2 regions of the Stenotrophomonas sp. YJH_SMC_19 genome follow, and region 2 is predicted to be linked to the other one. Evidence: riboswitches for the same ligand, from Rfam matches in the RefSeq annotation. Region 2 holds a riboswitch; the other holds the start of a gene.
The links. A riboswitch is a leader RNA that binds a small molecule or an ion and turns the genes downstream of it on or off. The one in region 2 is predicted to bind thiamine pyrophosphate.
Positions count from the first base shown of each region.

Region 1: another riboswitch for thiamine pyrophosphate. It lies ahead of thiC (phosphomethylpyrimidine synthase ThiC); the one in region 2 lies ahead of AC5P5R_RS16450 (TonB-dependent receptor).

Region 1 is NZ_JCAFRI010000005.1:68,299-75,250, reverse strand. Features, by position in the region: gene ggt (gamma-glutamyltransferase) at 1-443, shown strand, start outside; gene AC5P5R_RS07885 (BCCT family transporter) at 1,008-2,585, opposite strand; TPP riboswitch at 2,806-2,906, shown strand; gene thiC (phosphomethylpyrimidine synthase ThiC) at 2,989-4,833, shown strand; gene AC5P5R_RS07875 (ion channel) at 4,973-5,644, shown strand; gene AC5P5R_RS07870 (winged helix-turn-helix domain-containing protein) at 5,914-6,952, shown strand, end outside.
Region 2 is NZ_JCAFRI010000017.1:55,152-62,103, forward strand. Features, by position in the region: gene AC5P5R_RS16450 (TonB-dependent receptor) at 1-1,692, opposite strand, end outside; TPP riboswitch at 1,763-1,858, opposite strand; gene AC5P5R_RS16455 (phosphotransferase enzyme family protein) at 1,982-3,106, opposite strand; gene AC5P5R_RS16460 (glycine zipper 2TM domain-containing protein) at 3,232-3,639, opposite strand; gene AC5P5R_RS16465 (peptidoglycan-binding protein) at 3,885-5,876, opposite strand; gene AC5P5R_RS16470 (hypothetical protein) at 5,989-6,759, opposite strand.

The DNA of each region.
Region 1 (6,952 bases), on a different contig from region 2:
AGAAGAACCATCCCAACGGCTACGCGCCGGGCAAGCGTCCATTCCAGACCATCATTCCGGGGTTCATCACCAAGGGCGGCAAGCCGTATGCCAGCTTCGGCGTGATGGGCGGCGCGATGCAGCCGCAGGGCCATGCGCAGATCGTGATGAACCTGGTGGATTTCGGGATGAACCTGCAGGAAGCCGGCGATGCGCCGCGCATCCAGCATGAAGGTTCCACCGAGCCGACCGGCCAGGCCACGGCGATGACCGACGGCGGCGAAGTGAATCTGGAGACCGGCTTCCCCTACGAGACGGTGCGTACGCTGATGCGCAAGGGGCATCGCATCGTGTTCGCCGATGGGCCTTATGGCGGGTACCAGGCGATCATGCGCGATCCCGAGAGCGGGGTTTATTACGGAGCTTCGGAGAGTCGCAAGGATGGGCAGGCGGCGGGGTACTGAGTTTCCCGGCCAACGGGCTGAGCCCCCTCTGCGGTGGTGGCAGTGATACGGGGCTTGGCCGGGCGGGTGGATTGTCTGGGGGCCGCTGCAAGTACGTCCATGTAAGCTCGGTCGCCGCATCCATGCGGCTCACGCCCCCAGCCAACCCACCCGCCCGGCCACGGACAGTTTCCGTGGCCGTCACCGCAGGAAAAGAAAAGGAAGAGCAAGAGCAAGAGCAAAGGCAACGGCAACGGCAACGGCAACAGCCGCGCGCTGTGGGTTGGGGTCGGATCCGTTTTCCGAAGGAAAACGGATCCGACCCCTTCTTGTTTTCCGATACACCTCTTCCACGCATGGCGTGGAAAACCAACCGTCACCGGGAAATTGTCGGAAGCGGGGAGGGGGCCGATGGCGGGACCGTCCACGGCATGGATGCCGTGGCCGAGCCTACAGGGACGTACTTGCGGCGTGTCCCGCCATCGGCCCCCTCCCCGCCAAACCAGCAGAAATCCAGAGCCGCTTTTGAAGTTGTTGTTGCCGTTGCTTGAAAAAAGCGGTGCAGCCGCAGGCTGCAAAACACCCTCAATCCTGATCGTGCGCGCGCGCTGCCTCGGCCTGCGTCTCCTCCTGCGCCGCCATCTCGCGTGCAATCCACGCATCGATCATGTGCCGCTGGCGCTGCGCCTGCCGCCGCTCCCGCGTGTACTCCTGGTCCAGCACCCGGTACAGCGACACCATCACCAGCACCATCAGCAGCGCGAATGGCAATGCCGCGATCGTGATCATGCCCTGCAGCGCGTCCAGGCCTCCGGCCAGCAGCAACGCCGCTGCAATCAGTGCCACCGCAATGCCCCAGGCCAGCTTGCGCTTCAACGGTGGGTCGCCAGCCTCGTCGGTGGACATGCTGGCCAGCACCAGGACCGCCGAATCGGCCGAGGTCACGAAGAAGATCATCAGCAGCACCAGCGCGATGCACGACAGCAACAACGGTAGCGGCATGCTGTCGAACAGTGTGAACAACACCGTCTCGTAGCCATTGCCAAGCGCCTGCACCAGATCGGCGTGGCCGAAGATCTGTGCCCACAACGCAGTGCCGCCGAACACCGCGAACCAGAAGAAGCCCAGCAGCGTCGGTGCGAGCACGACGCCGATCACGAACTCGCGCACGCTGCGGCCGCGCGAGATGCGCGCGATGAACGATCCCACGAACGGCGCCCACGAGATCCACCAGGCCCAGTAGAAGATCGTCCAGTCCGCCACCCAGGTGCTGCCGGAGAACGGTGACATGCGCAGGCTCATCGTCACCAGCTGGTTGAGGTAGGAGCCCAGCGTGGTGGTGAACGTATCGAAGATGAAGCCGGTCGGCCCCAGCACCAGCAGGATGGCTGCCAGCAGGGCAGCCAACGCCAGGTTGAAGTTGGACAGCCACTTCACACCTCGCTCCACGCCACTGGCGGTGGAGGCCATGTACAACACGAAGGCGACGGCAATGATGGTCATCTGCACGGCGACGGTAGCCTGCACGCTGAAGACGCGTTCGATACCGGCAGCAATCTGGATGGTGCCGAAGCCGAGCGTGGTGGCGACACCGATCGCGGTGGCAACTACGGCGGCGATGTTGACCACCCGACCGATCCAGCCGCGATGGTGGCGGCCGATGATCGGCTGCAGCATGTCGCTGACCAGGCCGCGTCCATTGCGGTTGAACTGGAACCAGGCCATCGCCTGACCGATCAGTGCGTAGATCGCCCACGGGTGCAGGCCCCAGTGGAAGAACGCATAGCGCATCGATGCGCGCGCCGCATCCAGGCTTTGCGGCGCCAGGCCTTCCGGCGGCTTGCTGAAATGCGAGATGGGCTCGGCCGCACCCCAGAACACCAGGCCGATGCCCATGCCGGCGGCGAACAGCATCGACATCCAGCTGGCACGCGAGAACTCGGGTTCGGCGTCCTCGCCGCCGATGCGCAGATTGCCGAAGCGGCCGAACGCCAGGTACATCAGGAACACCAGCGCCAGGAACACCACCAGCAGGTACAGCCAGCCGACACTGCGGATGACTTCCGCCAGCATCGACTGGACCACGGTGTTGAAGGGGCCGGGGGCGATACCGGCGAGCAGCACCAGCAGCAGAACCAGTGCGATGGAAACGCGAAACACCATGAAGGAGCTTCTCCGATCAAGGGGGATTGAGGGGAGCGAGCAGAGCTTGCGGCGAAGGGCCGGCGGCATGCAGCACGGACCGGGCAGGGGCCGCGAAGGCGGCGGGGAACGCATCGATCTCAGCAACGCGATGGCGTGCACGTTACTGAACGCGACGTCATGGTTCCGTTAACGAATGGCGATCTGATCCCGGAGGCGGGCGGTCTATGCTCTAATGCGCACCAAGAAGCGGGGGTACCGGGCCATGTGGCCACGGTTGAGACAGTCCCTTGGAACCTGATCCGGCTCATACCGGCGTAGGGAAGCTTTGCAATGCAGCTGTGCCCGGACTCCGCCCAAGGACCGTCCGTGCGCGGGTGCCGTGCGCCGCCGCTTCGTCCCTGACCTTCCTGGACGATGCCCGATGAACGCACAGCTCTCCGCCCTGCAGCAACAGGCCCAGCAACTCTCCGCATCCGTGACCCGGCCCATTCCCGGCTCGCGCAAGATCCACGTGCCCGGTTCACGCCCGGATCTTCAGGTGCCGATGCGCGAGATCGCGCTGACCCGTACGCCGACGCTGTTCGGCGGCGAAGAGAATGCGCCGGTGACCGTTTACGACACGTCGGGCCCGTACACCGACCCGGAGGTGCGCATCGATCTGTCCGCCGGTTTGCCGGCACTGCGTCGCGGCTGGGTGGAAGAGCGCGGTGATACCGAGCAGCTTGAAGGACTGAGTTCTTCGTTCGGTCGCGATCGCGAGCATGACCCGAAGCTTGACGCGGTGCGTTTCCCCGCGCGCAGCCTGCCACGCCGCGCACGTGCCGGTGCCAACGTCACCCAGATGCATTACGCGCGCCGCGGCATCATCACGCCGGAAATGGAATTCGTCGCCATCCGCGAGAACCAGCGCCTGGACGCGATCCGGGATGCCAGCCTGCTGCAGCAGCACCCGGGCGAGGCCTTCGGCGCGTCGATCCAGAAGGTCATCACCCCTGAGTTCGTGCGCGACGAGATTGCACGTGGCCGCGCGGTGCTGCCCAACAACATCAACCATCCGGAAAGCGAGCCGATGATCATCGGGCGCAACTTCCTCACCAAGATCAACGCCAACATCGGCAACAGCGCCGTATCTTCCGGCATCGCCGAGGAAGTGGAAAAGCTGGTGTGGGCGATCCGCTGGGGCGGCGACACGGTGATGGATCTGTCCACCGGCAAGCACATCCATGAGACCCGTGAATGGATCATCCGCAACTCGCCGGTGGCCATTGGTACCGTGCCGATCTACCAGGCGCTGGAAAAGGTTGATGGTCGTGCCGAGGCGCTTACCTGGGAAATCTTCCGCGACACGCTGATCGAGCAGGCCGAGCAGGGCGTGGACTACTTCACCATCCACGCCGGCGTACTGCTGCGCTACGTGCCGCTCACCGCCAAGCGGGTGACCGGCATCGTCAGCCGCGGGGGCTCGATCATGGCCAAGTGGTGCCTGGCGCACCACAAGGAGAATTTCCTCTACACGCATTTCGAAGAGATCTGCGAAATCATGAAGGCCTACGACGTGACCTTCTCGCTGGGCGATGGCCTGCGCCCGGGTTGCATCGCCGATGCCAACGATGCAGCGCAGTTCGGCGAACTGGAAACGCTGGGTGAACTGACGAAGATCGCCTGGAAACACGATGTGCAGACCATGATCGAAGGCCCCGGCCACGTGCCGATGCAGCTGATCAAGGAAAACATGGACAAGCAGCTGCGCGAATGCGGCGAAGCGCCGTTCTACACGCTGGGCCCGCTGACGACCGACATCGCGCCGGGCTACGACCACATCACCAGTGCGATCGGCGCGGCGATGATCGGCTGGTTTGGCACGGCCATGCTCTGCTACGTGACGCCGAAGGAACACCTGGGCCTGCCCAACCGCCAGGACGTGCGCGACGGCATCATGGCTTACCGCATTGCCGCGCACGCGGCCGACCTGGCCAAGGGGCATCCGGGCGCACAGGTACGCGACAACGCGCTGAGCAAGGCGCGCTTCGAGTTCCGCTGGGAGGACCAGTTCCACCTGGGCCTGGATCCGGAAAAGGCCAAGGAATTCCACGACGAGACGCTGCCGAAGGACGCGCACAAGCTGGCCCACTTCTGCTCGATGTGCGGACCGCACTTCTGTTCGATGAAGATCACCCAGGACGTGCGCGACTACGCCGAGGCCGGCATGAAGGAGAAGTCGCAGGAGTTCCGTGCTGGCGGGGCCGAGGTCTACCGCCAGGGGTGACGGGTAACGGGTAGTGCCGGCCGCCGGCCGGCATTCCGTCGTGCACGGGACCGGGGAGAGTGCTGGCCAATGGCCGGCACTACCGTTCATCACGCCGCGCCCGGCTATCCTCCGCGCATCGCCCAGGGGAAAGGACGCCATGCCCGTTGCCACGACCACCCGCTGGCTGGCCATCGCCCGCCGCCATCCTTCGGCCTGGCTCCTGGCCGCCCAGTTGATCGCGGTGCTGCTGTATCCCGCCCTCGATGACACCGCCGCTGGCCGGGCGGCGCTGGGCATGTTCGGCATGGCGGTACTCGGCCTGGCGCTGTGGGTGGTCCAGCGCAGTCCGCTGGGAACCTGGCTGGCATTGCTGCTGGCCATTCCATCGGTGGTGTTCTCGCTGGCTGGCGCCCTGCTTGACCGCAGCGCGCTGCTGACCACCGCGCAGCTGCTGGAAAGCCTGCTGTACTTCTATACGGCCGGGGCATTGATCGCCTACATGCTGCAGGACCATCGAGTAACACGCGACGAACTGTTCGCGGCCGGGGCAACCTTCACCCTGCTGGCCTGGGGCTTCGCCTTTGCATTCGCGGTGTGCCAACAGTGGTATCCAGGCAGTTTCCAGGGCGCGACGGCTGGCCCCGAACGCAGCTGGATGGAGCTGCTTTATCTGAGCTTCAGCTTGTTGTCCGGAGTTGGATTGAGTGACGTCGTGCCGTTGCACCCGCAGGCACGGGCCTTGGTGATGCTCGAACAGTTCGCAGGCGTCATGTATATCGGCCTTGTGGTGTCGCGTCTGGTCGGATTGACCATGCTTCGGCGCATGTGAAAATGAACGCCAGATAAAAATTTCGCGCCCATAAGGGCGCGAATGGTGATGCAGATTATGTGAATGCGTCGGCGAGAGAGAGCCTGAGTGTCGACCCCGTCATAGGCGGGGTAACCGGCTTAGGCTAATATCCGGGGGCGTTATTGTTTTTGCGGTATGCGCCGATGCTTTGTGCGGAATCTGGCTTTTCGATGGCCCTGTCCAGGGACGGTGGGGACGGTATTGCTGGTGAGCCCTGCCCAGGTCCCGTCCCTACTGTATAGCGGAAAATGAACAGCAGCGAACTCACGCCCATTGACGCCGACCGCGTGCAGGTCGGCGACTGTGTCATCACCTTGTCCTCGCGTGAGGTCGAGGTTGAAGGCGCGCGCCGTCCGCGGCGGCTGACGCCGAAAGCGCTGGGCGTACTTCGCGTGTTGATGCGGCAGCCTGGGCGCGTGGTCACCCGTGAAGAGCTGTTTGCCGAGGTCTGGCCCGATACGTTGCCGACCAATGACGTGCTGACCCAGGCCGTCACCCAGCTGCGCAAGGCGTTCGCCAACGACGATGACAATGGCCAGGCCTACATCGAGACCATCGCCAAGAGCGGCTATCGGCTGCTGGTACCGGTGCAGGCGCTGGACGACTTCGAGCCGGTGGCGGAAGTGGACGCGCTGGCCGTTGCGGATGTGATGCCGTCGCCGGACGGTGCCGGCACGATTCCGGCGCTGGCCGTGCCGGCAGCGCCTTCACGCCGGCGTGGCTGGCGCCAGCTGCGCCGCCAGCTGTTGTGGGTGCTGGGCGTGATGATGCTGGCCGCGCTGCTGGTCATGGCCACATTGTTGCTGCGGCGCGGGCCGGAGCCGAGTTCACCGGTGGATGCAGCGGTCGAGAACGGCGTGCGGGTGATCGGCAGCCCGCAGCGTCCCTATCGCCTGATCACCGCTACCAGTGGTTTTGAAACCTATCCCACACTTTCGCCGGACGGCTCCCAGGTTGCCTACGAAGGCGCCAACGAGGATGGCGCCGGAGGTGGTGTGATCAAGGTGCAGACCTCGGGCAATGCGCCGGCCCGGCAGCTGGCACTACCGCCAAAGGGGGCCAGTGACCGTTTCCCGAGCTGGTCACCGGACGGGCGCGAGATCGCTTTTGCCCGCTTTGGAGCCGACGGCGGTTGCCAGGTGCTGATCGCCAGTGCCACTGGCGGCGGCGTGCGCCAGGCGACCCGTTGCGATGGAACCGAGCTGCTCAGCTTCGACTGGACACCGGATGGCCGCGGCCTGGTCTTTGGCAGCATGGTGGGCCGCTATGCCCATCGCGGTATCCGTG
Region 2 (6,952 bases):
GTCGGGCTTGGCGTACTGGTACGGCTGCGAAATGCGGAACACCGCCGCGCCCAGGGTCAGCGCCTCGACCGGCACGTACTTCACGCCCACTTCCAGCTGCCGCGACTGCACCGACGGCAGGAAGGTGTCGGCGTTGCTGGTCCAGAACGGCGCTTCCTGGCCCAGCGAAATGCCGCGCACGTAGCTGGCATAGGCGTTGAGCTGGTCGGTGGCCTTCCACACCACCGCAGTCTGCGGCAGGAAGCGCGACAGGCGGCTGTGCCGCTGCGGGGTGCCACGCTTGTCGTAGGCACGCTCGTCCAGGCGCACGAAGCGGCCACCGGCCAGCCACTGCCAGTCATCGCCGAAGCTGATCCGGTCCAGCGCGAAGAACGCGGTCTGGCGGCTGTCCAGGCGACGTGCGGACGGGCCCGGCATCTTCGGCGACGGCGCGAACACCGGCACCGGTGCTTCGTGGATGTTGCTGGTGCCGACGTACTCGTTGACGCTCGGGCGCTTGTCCACGGTGCGGCGGAAGTAGTCGGCACCGACGGTCAGCTCATGGCCGACGCTGCCGGTCTCGAAGCGGCCACGCAGCTCGGCACGGGCCTGCTGGTTGCGGCGGGTGTCATCCGGGCTGCGGTAGTCGTAGACGTCGTAGTCGCCATTGGGCGCGAAGTAGTTGCCCGGCACGCTGCCATCGGCGCACTGCACGGCGTAGTAGCAGCCATAGGCGAAGGCGACGTTGTCATCGATGACCGAGCGGCTGTGGCCGACCGAAACGCGCGACTGCCAGGCCTCGTTGAAGTCGTAGGTATGCAGCGCGGTGATGTTGGTGCTGGCGATGTCCACCGGGCGCTGCCACGGCTGGTAGCCGAGCAGGTGCTCGCGGTCGATGCCACGCGGCAGGTCGCGTGCGCCCAGCAGCTGGTAGCCGGACACCGAACGCTGCGAGCTGGTCTGGTAGTTGGCATCCACTTCCAGCTTGCCGCGCTCGCCGATCAGCCAGTCGGCGGCCAGCGAGTAGAAGTTACGGCGGCCATCGGCGTGCTCGACGTAGGAATTGCTGGAATCCCAGGCGGCATTCAGGCGCAGGCCGAAACGCGGGGTGATCCAGTGGCCGACATCGACGGCGACGTAGCGCGAGCCTTCCGAATCGGTACCGAGCGTGGCGGTGCGCACTTCGGCCGGGCGCTTGCCGATGTAGTTGATGATGCCGCCCGGCGCCATCACGCCTGCGGCCAGGCCGGCTTCACCCTTGAGGATCTCCACCGACTGCACGTTCTCCAGCGCCAGGCGCTGTTCGCCGGCGATGGACAGGCCGTTGAAGCGGTAGCCGGTGGCCGCGTCCAGCGCGAAGCCACGGATGGCGATGTTCTGGTAGTAACCCACCGGCGCATACGCATCACCCAGCGAGGCATCGTTGCTGGCCAGCTCGGACAGCGAACGCACCTGGCGGCGGTCGAGGTAATCGCGCTCGAGCACGTTCACCGAGGCCGGCGTGTCCTTCCAGCTGCCGCCACCGAAGGCGTTCACGCGTGAGGTATCGGCCTTCGGTTTGCCGGCCTGCACGCGTACCGCCGCCAGTTCGGTGGGCGAGCGCTCGGCGCCGGCGGCAGCCGCATCAGGGGACGCCTCGGCCTCGCTGGCGTGCAGCGGCAGCGCGGCGCAGAGGGCGAGGGAGAGCAGGGTGGGGCGCAGGCAGCGGTTCATTCGGTTCGTCTTCGGACAACAAGGGAGACGAAGCGACGGCGCGCAGGTGCACCGGCCCATGATGGGGGTGTGGCTGCGGCTCAAAGCTCCCTACGCCGGTGCAAACCGGATCAGGTTCCAAGGGACTCTCTCAGCCTGGCAGATCCAGGCACCCCCGCTTCAGGTGACCATTTCACTACAAATGGTACGGATTTGCGAGCCGACGTCCTTCAGGCTGCGGGGTCCAGGCTGCGGGGTCAGATCCCTTTCCGCAGGAAAGGGATCTGACCCCAATGGTGCGCCAACCGGGTCACGCCGCCGCGTGCAGCGCCTGCAGCAGTGCCTGTCCCGGCGCGCTGTGGAACCACGCCGGATGCCCCAGCATGAAGGGCTGCCACGCGACGTCGGCATTGGCGGTCGAGCCGGTGACGCCTTCGAAGTACTCCACTTCGGACAGTGCGAAGTCGAAATGAACCATCGGCAGCAGGTCGGCCAGCAGGTGCACGCGTGCCGCCGACAGCGGCAGCACCTGGCGATAGCCGTCGAGCAGGGCCAGCGCGATATCGATGCGCACCGTCTCCATGCCGCGCTCCAGTTCCAGCCACGCCACCGCGTTGCGCTCGATCGCCGTGGCGAGGTCGAACAGCGCACTGGTGGGCGAGGCCAGGCCAAAATCCAGCACGGTACTGATCTGCCCATCGCGCCACAGCAGGTTGGAAACGTGCCAGTCGTTGTGCGCCCACAATCGTGGCTCATCGCGCAGGCGCTCGGCCAGGCCGGCATGCCACGGCAGCACGTCGCGCTGCAGCTGCGCTTCCCATGGAATGCGCGCGAGATAGCGGGCCAGCCCGGGACGCTCGTGCAGCCCTGCCTTGATGGCCGCGATCGGATCGTCGGCACGGATCAGATCGTCGCGCGCGACCAGCACATGGGTGCTGCGTTGGGGCGCGTGGTAGCTGGCGGCGGCCCGGTGCAGCTGCGCGAGTGTGCGCCCGGCTTCGCGGGCCTGCGCGACATCGGTCAGCAGCGACCACGACACGGCGTCGCGGTACAGGTCCTCGCCGACGCCGATCGCATGCAGCTCGAACGTCCATTCGCCATGTTCGGCCGCAGTGTGGCCATCGGCCGCTGGCAGCACCTGCACCACCGGTACGCCCGCTGCGGCGAGATGGGCGATGAAGTGGTGCTCTTCTTCCAGGCAGGCCGCACTGCGCACGCTGTGGTGATGGCGCTTGACGAACACCGCGCCGTTCGCGCCGTTGACGATGGCGGCAGCCGACAGCGGCCGCGGGCTGTGCCAGCGCGGTTCGCTGCCGATGTGCAGCTGCGGGTAGCGCTGGCGCAGCCACGCGATGTCCGCCGCGCTGATCGGTGGCCAGTCGGCAGCGACCTCGTCGTTGTTGAGGCCCTGCACGCGGTGGGAGGAAGAAGTCATGCCGCAGCCCCAGTGGGGAAAGTCACATCCAAGGCTGCGCATTCAACGCCATGCACGCGGCCAACGCAAACGGGCGGGTCATCGACCCGCCCGTCCGTGCATCGGCATGGAAGATGCCGCGCTGCTTACCAGCCGCGATGGCGACCGCGGTCGTGGTAGTAGCGGTTGTCGTAGTAGCGCTCGCGTTGCCAGCGACGGTCATCACCGCGGTCGTAGTAGCCGCTGCGGTAGTAGCCACGGTCGTAACGGCGATCGTAGCGGTCGTCGTAACGGTGATTGTCGTAGTAACGGCGGTCGCGGCGGTCGGAGGTGGTCAGGTTGCCGATCGCGCCGCCGGCCACGGCGCCGCCGACGGTGGCAGCCGGATCACCGTTGGAGAGCAGGTTGCCGGCCACGCCACCGACCACGGCGCCGACCAGGGTGCGCTTGTCCTTCCTCGACATCGCGCTGGCATCGCTGACCACGGCGATACCGGCCACCAGTGCCAGGGCCATCGCCAGACCACGGAAGCTGAGTGTGGAAGTACTGAGCATGTTCGTTCTCCTGTGAGGTGCATGCCACGCTGGGCAGGGAGGGCGCGGGCGCCCCGGCTGCCGTGGAGACCACGCTGGCGTTCCAACATTGCCGGAACATTGCCTGGTCCACCGTGCGGCTTGCGCATTCATCTAGCGGCAGGCGGCATGAAGCAAGGCTGAAAGCGGCCTCGGCCGCTCAGCTGGCAGAAAGGGAAAAGGCCACGCGGACGTGGCCCTCCCTTCTCTGCCAAGGCGTTGCGGGCTTAGACGCCCATCGCCTTCTGTGCCTGCCGGGCCTGCTCCTGCTGGGCGTCCTGCTGCTGGTGCAGCACGTTAGGCGCGCCCTGCACGGCACCGCTGCTGAGCGCGATGCTCTGCTCGCTGGCGGCTCGGGCCTCCACCGCCACGCGGCTGGCCGCCGGGTCACCGATCGTGCCCTGCACGGCAAACAGGCGTTCACCGTTCGGGCTGGGCACCACCGTGTCGATGCGCTGCAGGCCGGCGGCATGCGCCTCCTTGGTCAGGGCCGCCGCGGCGCTTTCCAGCGCGTGGCGATCCTTGAAGGTGCCGGCCGGCAACAGTTCCAGACCCTTGCTGGCCTGGATGAAGAGCGGATTGCGCGGGTGCCGTTCGTCGTTCAGCAGCGGGCGCTCGCGGGCTTCCTTGATGGCCTCCAGCGTCTTCGCCCCGACAATGCCGTCGGCCACCAGGCCGTTGTCCTTCTGCAGCTGGCGCACCGCCGCGTCGGTGTTGCGGCCGAAGCGGCCATCCTCGACCAGCGGCTTGCCGTCGGCACCGACGTAGCCCAGATGTCCCAGCTGTTCCTGCACCTTGCGCACGCCTTCGCTGTGCGCGCCCTGCTTGTACAGTTCGGCGTGCGGCGTGGCAGCGGCCTTGTGCTCGGCGGCAGGCTTGCCCTGGGCCTGCTCGTGCGATGGGGTGCGGTTTTCCAGCAGGTCGCGCGCCTTGGACAGTGGATCGGAGGCGTACAGCTTCCAGTTCGGGTGGTCCTTCACCTGCTTGAGGTAGTCCTCGACCGGCATGGTGTGCACGCCCTTGCTGCCGGAGGACTGGCTGATCAGCAGCTTGTCGGTGGTGGGGTCGCGCACCACCATCACGATGTGGTCGATGCCGTTCCAGTGCTCGTGGCGGGTCCTGGCCGTATCCAGGCCGATGATCATGCCTTCCTTCAGCGCATCGGGCTTCAGGATCGCGTCGCGGTCCAGCAGCACGCCGGACTGGTCGAACGCCTTGCGCACGATGCCGCCGGAACCCAGGTTGCCCAGGTCGATGCGATCAGCCTTGCTGAACACCGCGTGCCCGGCCTTCTGGTTGATCTCGTCCATGGTCCGGTTCTGCAGGGTGCCGACCCAGCCGGAACAGTCGATGTAACCCTGCTCCACGTTCTTGCCGGTCTTGCCCGGTACGTACAGCGCGTGACCCGGAATGTTGATGGCGTACTTCACGTGGTCGTACTTCACGCCGGCCTCGTAGGCGGCCTGCAGTTCGATGCCCGGTTTCGGTGTGGCAGCCGCCGTTGCAGTTGCCGCCAGCGTGGTTGCACCCGCCACCACGGCTGCGCTGGCCTGTGCAGGCGCTGCTGGGGTCTGGCCCTGGCCCTGCGCCACCGCCTGCGGTTCGATGTTCTTTTCCGGAATGCTGATCGCCGCGTACTTGTGGATGTAGTAGCTGGAGAAGGTGCGTGCCAGGTCGCCGTCGTTCATGCCGCGCATCTCGGCCAGGGTGTGGCCGGTCAGCGCCTTCGCGTCGGAACCGATCTGGTTCAGCACGTTGCGGCGCATGTTGATCTCTTCGCCGTGGCTGTTGCGGACCACGCCGAAGGTGCCGGTGGCAATGGCGGTCTGTACCGAGCCATAGCCGGCGCTGCCCTGCTGGTGGGCCAGGTACAGGTCCAGCCCGGTGGGCGTGTCGCCGCCGGACAGGTAGGGGTTGCCGGTGCGCTCGTTGCGGCGTGCCATCGAGTCCAGGTTGTCCTGGTACATCTGCGCGGCCGCTTCAGTGTTGCGGGTGGGGTCGAACTCGTGGCCGGTCAGGTGGTACTGGCGCGCGGAGCCGGGCACGAACTGGAACAGGCCCTTGGCGCCGGACGAGGTGTTGTGGGCGCGCTCGTTGAAGGTGCCGCCGGTCTCGATGTGCGCGAAGCGCATGAAGTCATCGACCGGAAGGCCTTTCTGCCGGGCGACCTGCTCGACGATGTCCAGGACTTCCTTTCTGCTGTAGTCATGCTGTGCCATGACGTTTTCCTCGGGGTTGATGGAGCGGCGCATGCCGCGAATCGCCAACCGGACTCATCCGTGAGTCAAGAACATGTCGGTCAACAGGAAACCCGCGCGTGGGCGGGTGCTATCAGGGCGCGACGTACTGCTGGGTCGCGCTGTCGAAGGTGTAGTGCACGGCGTCGCCGGCGCCCAGTGCACGGGTCTTGCCGGGGCCTTCGATGGTGGTGCCCTTGAAGGTCACGGTCAGTCGCGGCAGGCCGTTGCCGTCGGCAGCGAAGGCCAGTTCGCCATCGCTGTCGGTGCAGGGCATCACGTTGCCTTCGTCGCAGGCGGCGCTGTTGTCCTCGCCCGTACGCACCGAGCCGACATAGCGCCAGACCTTGCTGTCCACGTCGTCTTCGCTGCGCTTGGGGTTGAACAGCAGCAGTGCATAGCCGGTGCTGCTGATGCCGCGGTCGAAGCTGCTGGTCGGCACCGCCAGCAGCAGGCGACCGTCGGCGGTGCGATGTTCAAGCGGCTTGCGCCGGGTATCGACATCGTCGGCCTTGTCGTACGCGCCCAGCGCGCCGATGGTCCATTCCTGGCCACGGAACTTCCATGGCTTCTTCGCGTCGGCGCCGGCCAGCACGAAAGTGGCCTCGGCGAGGTTGGCGCGATCATCCGGGCCAGCCGGCGACTGCTCGCCCGGCTTGCCGTAGTGCTCGCGGGTATCCCAGGAGAAACCCGTGTAATACGTGGTGCCATCGAGGGTGAAGGTGTGGCCGAACCAGAAGGTCGCCACGCTGCCGTTCTGGACCTCGTAGGAGGTCGCGCCATCACCGTCCACCTGGTAGGTGAAATACATCACGGTCGGCGCGTCGGGCGGGGTGACGGCGGTGTCGGGAGAGGTGTTCTGCATCGGGGCAACATCCTGTCGGGGCGCATCGGCAGCCTGCACGGGAGCGCCAGGCTGGGAGGACGAGGGGGCCGGATCGGCGGCGCTGCAGGCCGCAGCGGAAAGAGAGACGAGCAGGCACGCCGCGAATGCGCGCAGGGGCCGCAACGGCAGGGTCCAACATGGCTCGGGGGGGTGATGCATGCGCCTCTCCATG